Regions from separate parts of the Paenibacillus sp. DS2015 genome, predicted to be linked through region 1. Evidence: riboswitches for the same ligand, from Rfam matches in the RefSeq annotation. Region 1 holds a riboswitch; the other holds the start of a gene.
The links. Region 1 has a riboswitch for cyclic di-GMP ahead of J2T13_RS13590 (transglutaminase-like domain-containing protein). Riboswitches for the same ligand answer to the same signal wherever they lie in the genome.
Positions count from the first base shown of each region.

Region 1 (4,413 bases):
TATGCAGCATGAGTATCATAGTGATGATGGTTACGCTAATTTTTTTTCTCATTTTCCGACTGAGTCTCCTATTCTTTAATAAAGTTTTATTCTTCTACTGATACTTAACAAAAAAAAGGGCCTAAAGTGTTGAAAGTTATCACTTATTGAAGTATACAGTGAACATCTATACAATTTCTGAACAAACGCAAAGAACCCGAGAGACTTCCCACTTAGAGGGTGCATCTTGTCGAGTTGCAGTTAGTTCTATTTAGTTCAGTTATTCAATTACTACCTTGACGTACCAACCATTGCTCATACCACTCTGTAATATACGCGCTGGGTGGTTCATTAAATTCATCCAACAAAGTCGCAATCAAAGAGCTATACTGTCGATTAACCAATATATAATTGTCCATGCGTGCATATATTTTCATTAGAGCAAAATGGGCCTTTTCCTCTTGCACATGCTGAACACATATTTCAATATACCAAAATATAGACTCCTCCATCTGACCCTGTTCCTCATACCAATCTGCGATCCCATAAGAAATGCTAAGCCACAATTCCTTTAGCCGTTGACGTTCACTTTCCGCCCACCAATAATCATATTCCTGCAGGTAATTACCGGTATATAGTTTCATGATTTCTATGTAGTCGTCTATAGTATCTGCTGATAGAGGTGGGGATGAAGCTAATTTAGTCTCCCACTCTTCTACGTCTAACTGAACATCTTCAATAGTCAGAACATAATTCTCCATTGAATTAACAATTTGAAAATGTCCACCATATGATGTCAGTGTTTTACGAATATGATAAATGGCAGTATATAATTGCGAATATACTTTATCCGGTTCATGCTCCGGCCATAGCATATCAATCAACACCGATTTACGAACGAGTTGACCACGATGCTGAAGTAAATATAGAAACAACTCCTGCGCTTTCGCCGTACGCCATTGAATCACAGAAAAGTGTCGATTCGAGACTTCTACGGTCACTTGTCTAAATATATTCATCCGCAACGTAAGCGTCTCAATTTCAGTCTCAACTTGCTTAGATTCTACGCGTTCACTAATCCGATCTATGGTTTTAGTTAAGCGATCCGCTCCAACTGGTTTCACTATATAATCTACAGCATTTAGTTCAAAAGCTTTAACTGCATATTCATTATACGCCGTTACAAATACAATATTTAAATCTGGCTTCTGCTCGAGGAGCTGTTCTGCTAGCTCAATTCCACTTATTTCAGGTAAGCTTATATCTAAAAAAACCAAGTCTACTTCCTTAAGGAGAATCTCCTCTCTTCCAATAATCGGATCTATAAATTTGCCGATCACTTCTATATCTGTAAGCTTCATAAGTTGACGTTCCAGGTAATCGATAGCGAGTTGCTCATCATCTACAAGAATCACCTTCATATAATACTCCTTAATCATGGGAATTTATTATTATCATTTCTTGTGATAAGAATAACATAATTCGTAAAATGAAAAAGCACATGAACGTAATGTTCATGGCTTCTTTAGCAAAGTTTTTATTTAATATTGTTTGGATACTGAGTATTTAGATGCATCTTTTATCATCGTGAAAACTGTAGTAGTACCCTTCCAACCTGCATCAACCGTTGTATCCACGGTTACCCATTTATGATTTAAATAGACTTCATTCCAAGCATGATAGGAATCCACATATTTGGTCGTACCCATGACCATCTTCGTAGGAACGTCAACACTCCGCAGCATCGCTGCAAACAAAGCAGAATACCCATAACAAATATCTTTTTTTGACGATAATGTACGATCGATTTGAGGAAGATAATCTGCCGGAGCGCTTGATGCCAGTTTGTTATCATATTTAATATTGTTAATCACATAATTATAAATAACTTTTACTTTTTCCGTATCCGATGCTGAATTCTTTGTTAACTCTTTGGCCTTTTGAACAGCTAGGCTTGTATCATTCCAATTGACATTCTGAATTGAATTCAAATACACTATGGAGCTATCGCTCAAATCAAGCTTGATTGTATCCTTATACACAACTTGATATTTATTCCCACCTGTTTGTTCCAATACGCTAATTGTATAATCACCGTTTCCTAATTGAAGAGGAAATGCCTCTACTTGCTCGCCGGTAGCTAAATTATAAGAATATTGCTCTTGACCTTTAATAATTAAGAGCTTTGTCTTAACATCTGCCTTCACATCATACTGCACACTAATAATTCCCTTGCTTACACTAGCTTCATTTAACCAAGTACCTTCAGCAGCATAGATTGTTGTTCCACTAAACAATGGACATAAGACAACAAGTGCAACCAGAAGTAACATTAACTTTCTCATCCATACAACCCCCTTCGGTGGCCAGGCTGCCATCTTAATTTAGAAGGCCCTATAGCTTTGCGTCCCTACCTTTCGATAGGTTTGCCATTATCGTCTAAAGTTCTATTAACTGAACGCAACAAAAAAACTGTCCGTTCGGTAACTGGCTACCATCCAACTAGGAAGGCCCTATAGCTTTGCGTCCCGATCTTTCGAAAGGTTTGCCGTGATCTGAATAGCTTTATTAGTCCCATAGTATCATAATCTTCCGTTATTACAAAGTGATAATTCGACAAAACGACGTGGATTCCTAGACAATCCAACCGTATATGATTGAACCTCGAAACAGTTTCTCTACTCGTGTGTATGGTTTTATCGGCGATTTCTTAACTGAGGATAGCTAACTAATCATTGTAGGCAAAAAGAACCTATTTGTAGTAGAATATCATTCAAGGAAATTAAGTACTATTTGCCTAAAATACACTTTAAATTCTAATAATATCAAGAGGTGAAATAAGAAGAAATGTTAACTAAGAAGAATGTATCCTATGGTCTTAAAAGACTGCTACTTACCGTACTCACCTTTCAGTTTCTCTTATCTAATCCTTTTGTCGTAACGGCACAATCCAAATCTCCTTCCGTAGTTACACCAAGTCACTATGATGTTGTTGTGATCGGAAGTGAAATTCAAGGTGTATTGCTTGCCCGTGAAGCCCGGAACCTAGGGCTAAAGGTGCTTATTCTCGATCCTCGTAGCAAGCCAGGTGGGGAGTTAATTCAGGGACAGATGTATTCTCTTGATGATGTTAACGATAATAATGGAAAAAGCCTGGTTCAAGGTGAGATAAAAAACCTCTTTGACAGGTATAATGCAGGCACAATCCGAAAATCTCTCGATTTTGAGAGCTATTATAACAAGATTATTAAGGGTATCCCCCTCAAAAGTGGTATTGTTATCGATTCAATTAACAGTGTTTCCTCAAACAAGGACAAGTCCCTACAGTCTCTCACTTATCATGGAAAGGACGGTACCCAATATACGATTCAGTCTAAATACTGGGTTGAAAATACCGATTTCAATGCCCTTAGCAGTAGACTTATCGACAAACGTATTCCCGGAATGGAGACTCTCTATAACGGAAAACAGCCGGATTATATGGCTGCTACTTATATGCTGAAATTCAAAAATGTCAATTGGGGCAAACTCCATCAAACGATCCTCGAGGATTATCCATTGACGAACGTGCGGAAAAAATATGGTCCTAACACCTATGTAGATTGGCACTTTGCCACCGGATTCAGCAATATTACCGGAAAATATAAACCCCATAATAGTCCACTCAAGTTGCGTGGGTTAAATGTAACTGATCAGAAGAACGGGGAGGTTATCATCAACGCTTTGCTGATTTATGATGTCAATCCCTCTGATCCAAAATCGGTACAATCAGCGATTACGAAAGGTCGTGCCGAAGCGCCATACATATTGAGCTTTTTACGCAATAATATACCGGGCTTTGCGAAGGCAGAGCTGAACGGCTTCCCCGAATATTTATATATCCGGGACTACAATCGGTACGAGACCAAATATGTGCTCGATTATCCGGATTTAATGAATAACAGAATGTTCTGGGATAATGTCAGCATTGGGGGTTATTCAATAGATCTACAGGGCACTAAAACCATTCCGACAGGGATCGGTTTTGGTAAACCTGATCGTTACGGTCTGCCTCTGCGTTCATTTCAGCTAAAGTCTTATGATAATGTCCTCGTTGTGGGGAAAAATGTAGGAGCCAATATCAAAGCTTACGGCAGCGCACGTATTATGCCAACCACCGCCCTAGCAGCGCAGACCATCGGTATTATTCTTGGACGTGAGAAAAACATGAAGCTTACTGAGTTAACCGCATCCGACTTCCAAAGAATCCATAAATATCTGGAGAAAGATTATAAAATTAAAGTGCGACAATAAAAATGAACAACTTCAATTCTCCTCACCATGAGCAGCGTTAATTTTTAAGCAGGGACAGATATTTATAAATCTGTCCCTGCTTTTAATGTCAGTATTAACGGAGTCGCCGCTATCGTCCCTGCTAGAATGTAAAGCCTCTTC
Region 1 covers NZ_JBNPWS010000014.1:33,888-38,300, reverse strand. Annotated here, with positions in the region: gene J2T13_RS13600 (collagen binding domain-containing protein) at 1-52, opposite strand, end outside; gene J2T13_RS13595 (response regulator) at 264-1,400, opposite strand; gene J2T13_RS13590 (transglutaminase-like domain-containing protein) at 1,521-2,324, opposite strand; cyclic di-GMP riboswitch class I at 2,338-2,420, opposite strand; cyclic di-GMP riboswitch class I at 2,459-2,539, opposite strand; gene J2T13_RS13585 (FAD-dependent oxidoreductase) at 2,827-4,272, shown strand.

Region 2 (4,413 bases), on a different contig from region 1:
TCGATACTTCTCTCCATGAATATGGAGACAAATCCACCTTTAACAAGCCCTTTAGCTAACAACATATGAGCTACTTGATTGGACAATTGATCCAACTGGCTATAAGTTAAGCGCGTAATTCCAGAAGAAAGAGCTATTCTATTGGGAAAACGACTTAACACCGATTGAAGCATCGCGGGAACGCTCATCGCAAGCGGAAGCTCCATTGCTGTATCGTTAAGTACATCATAGGCTTCCACGTCTTCTTCAGTCAGCATTGGTATACTTCCAATAGAAATATCCTCCGTCACCATTGCAGCCTTTACAATGTACTGGAAGTGACGCGCAAATTTACGAATAGTGCTCTCTTTGAACAGATTTTTGTGATAAGCAATGTGGATCACCCATTGGCCTTCTTCTTCCTGTACAGACCAGTTTAGTGAACTATCCTCAAGCATACTATCCACACCATAGATCGTCTTCACAATGGCAGATTGCCCAACCATTTCTTCAATTACCGAGACGGGTAAGCTGGCCGCATAGGTATGTTCCAATTTATCTGAAATCTGTGTAAACAATTCTTGAAATGAAATATTCCCTTCACAAAACGTCCGGAACGGTAATACATTTCCTCTGCTATCTTTTACGCCTATTACCAGATCTTTCTCACCTGTCATTCTATACAGAAACGCTATATAGCAACTAAGCATCCAACCATGCATATCACTTCGATCTTTAAACTTGTTGATCTTCTCTGCATCTACATTCAATAAAAAGGTTGTTTGCTGCACCTCTCTAACCGTGGGGTGTTTAGGGAAATCCGTATATATATCGAATGTGGATAGAGGAGCCTTAAGCTCCTCCAACCAATATGTCTTGATATGCTCTGCCATCAACAAAGTATTCACAGTATCCGCTCCTTACCTATATCTCTATCTTTTCTATCTATCTTTTCTATCTCTCTATCTAGAATTGCAGTGAATAAGAAACTCATGCTATTATTTGTGACTGTCATTCGCAGACGACACGTCATTACTAAATCTTCAATCCGTCGACTAGGACTTCTAGTTCATCAGAAATATGATTCAAATGCTCCGCTGATTTGACAAGTTTATCAGAGGAAGAGCGTTGTTCCTGAGCTCTTTCCATAATCTGATCTGCGACTACTGCATTCTTCTCTGCCAATACAGCAAGTTGCTTGATCGAGGATGTGACCTGTTCTGTCTCTGCCACCATTTCCTCCGTTGCAGCAGAAACCTCTTGAATCTGACTTGTAACGGACTCCGTAGCGACTAATATTCCCTCAAACAACATACCCGTTTCTTTCACAATCTCAATACCTACTTCTACGTTCTGTTCGCCCTCGTTAATCGCCGATACAGCTATTAATGTTTCTTGTTGAATATGATGGACTAGCTCTGTAATTTTCTCAGCTGATTTCCCCGACTGTTCAGATAACTTCTTCACCTCGTTAGCAACAACTGCGAATCCCCGTCCCTCTTCTCCTGCTCTAGCCGCTTCAATGCTGGCATTTAAAGACAGAAGGTTGGTTTGTGAGGCAATCTCTGTGATGACTTGTACGATCTCACCAATTTCTCCAGAACGCTTCTGAAGCTGTTCAATTGAAATCACCGAATTTAAGACAGATTTCTGAATCGAGTCCATCTGGCTCATCACTCTACCTACATTGTCACTACCTTGCTGAGACTGTTCTCTCATTTGCATAGACGTATCCGTTAACATCGTGTTGCTTGCAGCAATCGTACCTACTCCTGAGGAAATTTCCTCAAGTGACGTCACACTCTCCGATATAGACTTACTTTGCTGAGATACCCGTTCCGATATCTCCTCAATATTCGTCGTAATTGCCATGGAGTTCGCATGACTATCCTCCACAGTAGAGAACAACATTTTGGATTCCTCAGCTGATTCTGTAGATACCGTTTTGATTGTCGTTACTAAGCTATTTATATTATTTACGGTCATATTAAACTTCTCGGCTACCTTACCAAGTTCATCTTTACCCGTTGCTAATTGAACACTAAAGTCTCCCTGACTTAGCTTATCCAAGGCGCCCATCAAATCTTTCACCGGAGCAAAGGTTCGCTTCAAAGTGAAATATTGCATCGTTATTATAACGATCAATGTCGCTAGTAAAACTAGTGTCGTATATTTAACTAATTCTTGCTTACCTTCTGCAATTAAGCTTGCATCGATATCCATGGCCATATATGCGAATACAGTTCCTGTACTATCTTGAAGGGGGGAAAGTACCGTTACCCAATTCCCATAATCATCGTTATACGGTTTAGTGAAGGTCATCTGCTTCGTCTTCATCATGTCCTTAAGAGCATTTACGATAAGGGTAGGCTGATCATACATGTCTCCTAAATGCATACCCTCCGCTTCAAAGATATCTAATATGGCTGTTGGAAAAGCAATATTAGACGTTTTATAGCCGTCCTCAAGTTCAGAACCATAGATATATCCTTGTGCAACGTTAGGGTGTACAATGGACAATTCATCAAATATCCCCATTAATTTCTTCTGAATGGGTGAATTACGGTCAGTGTTCGCCTTTGCCTCTGCTGCCTCTTCGGGTGTTACTTTGTTGATCCAAGCAGTCATAATTTTTTCTGAATCTGAATTTAATTGATTTGTCAGAACCCGTCCCTGAATATAATTACTGGATGCAATTAATATACTGCCTGTCAAGATGATGAATAGACTCGTCAAAAGCATATTTTTAGTAACAATACTTCTTTTGGTGAAAAATCCAAATAATTGTGGCAACTTCATTTCCTATCTCCTCTTGTTATGTAATTTACTTTGGTTTAGGTAATTCGGCTGACTATATAGACAAATCTACGTAATACTAAAATACCCCCTTTACTGATCGTTCCATAAATATTCTGCTAAAAATCCAAAAAAAAAGATGCCTATATCGCAAAAACTGCCATAGGCACCACCAAATCAAGTGCAACTGGCTGACATTTCCTCGAGGAAGTAGTCCCTATAGCTTTGCGTCACTACTTTTCAGTAGTTTTGCCGATATGCTTTTCCAAGAACTAGAAACAGAATAGTTCCATATTACTACCGTTTTGGATATTTTTCTACACACTTTCATTATTTTCTGAAAATATTGTAAAATCTTTCCGTTACAATCATACTTCTTGAAAAAAAGCAGAAAAAAAGTAGGACCATGGGTATCCTGCTCCTAACGCCAACTCAAGGATTAGATCTCTTCACCCAACTACACAAGAACCATAGTACCTATATATTTACGAGCCTCCGCTGTTAACAACAGTACGATACATGGTCCTTCACCTGCACCCATAAATGTCACTTTAGCCCCCTCATCGGACCGTGCCACAGAATATCTTGATTTCATGGCTCACGAAGGGGCGGAGACCATACATATTTGCTAAGTCTGGAACAGTACCTTTTCATTATACAAAAGCGCTACTATAGACACTGCATACTGCATCATAAAAGGCATAATACAACACCAAAAAGGCACCCCGATGAGTGGATGCCTTTTTGGTGCCTTTCGCATGTTCTACCATGGAGCTATAGACTTATGAGCGATCTGTAGCCTTAGAATAAATCCATACTTAAGTAACGCTCACCTGTATCAGGAGCGATACATACTACTCTTTTACCTGCGCCTAATTTCTTAGCTACCTGAATCGCCGCATAGACAGATGCACCTGAGGACGGGCCTACCAGCACCCCTTCCAAACGCGCTAAATCCTTCATCATTCCAATCGCATGTTCATCCGAAATTTGAATAATTTCATCATATATATCTGTGTTTAGGATACTTGGCACAAAACCCGGGCTTGTTCCCACCAATTTATGTGGGCCCGGCACTCCTCCTGATAGAACTGGCGATCCTTGCGGTTCAACCACAGCAATGTGAATATTCGGTAAAGCCTTACGCAACGTCTCGCCTGTACCGGTAATTGTCCCCCCAGTACCTGCTGTAGCTACGAACGCATCAAGCCGGTGCTCCATCTGCTCCAGAATTTCCGGCGCTGTCGTCATCCGATGGATATCAGGATTAGCTGGATTCTCGAATTGTTGTGGGATGAAACTGCCCGGAATCCCTTCCTGTAGCTCCAGCGCCTTAGCAATAGAGCCTGGCATTCTTTCGCTACTTGGCGTCAAAACCACATCCGCACCGTAAGCTTTCAATATATTAATTCTTTCCTTGGACATGTTATCCGGCATGATCAGAATCGCCTTATACCCTTTGGCTGCTGCAATCATCGCAATCCCAATTCCTGTGTTGCCACTCGTAGGTTCAATAATCGTTCCTCCGGGGGTTAGGAGACCATTCTTCTCAGCCGTATCAATCAGATTAAACGCAGCTCGATCCTTCACACTTCCCGAGGGGTTAAACATTTCTAACTTCACATATACATCAGCGGC
Region 2 covers NZ_JBNPWS010000027.1:8,869-13,281, forward strand. Annotated here, with positions in the region: gene J2T13_RS19580 (amino acid adenylation domain-containing protein) at 1-887, opposite strand, end outside; gene J2T13_RS19585 (methyl-accepting chemotaxis protein) at 1,015-2,778, opposite strand; cyclic di-GMP riboswitch class I at 2,955-3,039, opposite strand; gene J2T13_RS19590 (hypothetical protein) at 3,233-3,370, opposite strand; gene cysK (cysteine synthase A) at 3,577-4,413, opposite strand, start outside.
Region 2: linked by a shared signal. The riboswitch ahead of J2T13_RS19585 (methyl-accepting chemotaxis protein) and the one ahead of J2T13_RS13590 (transglutaminase-like domain-containing protein) in region 1 are both predicted to bind cyclic di-GMP.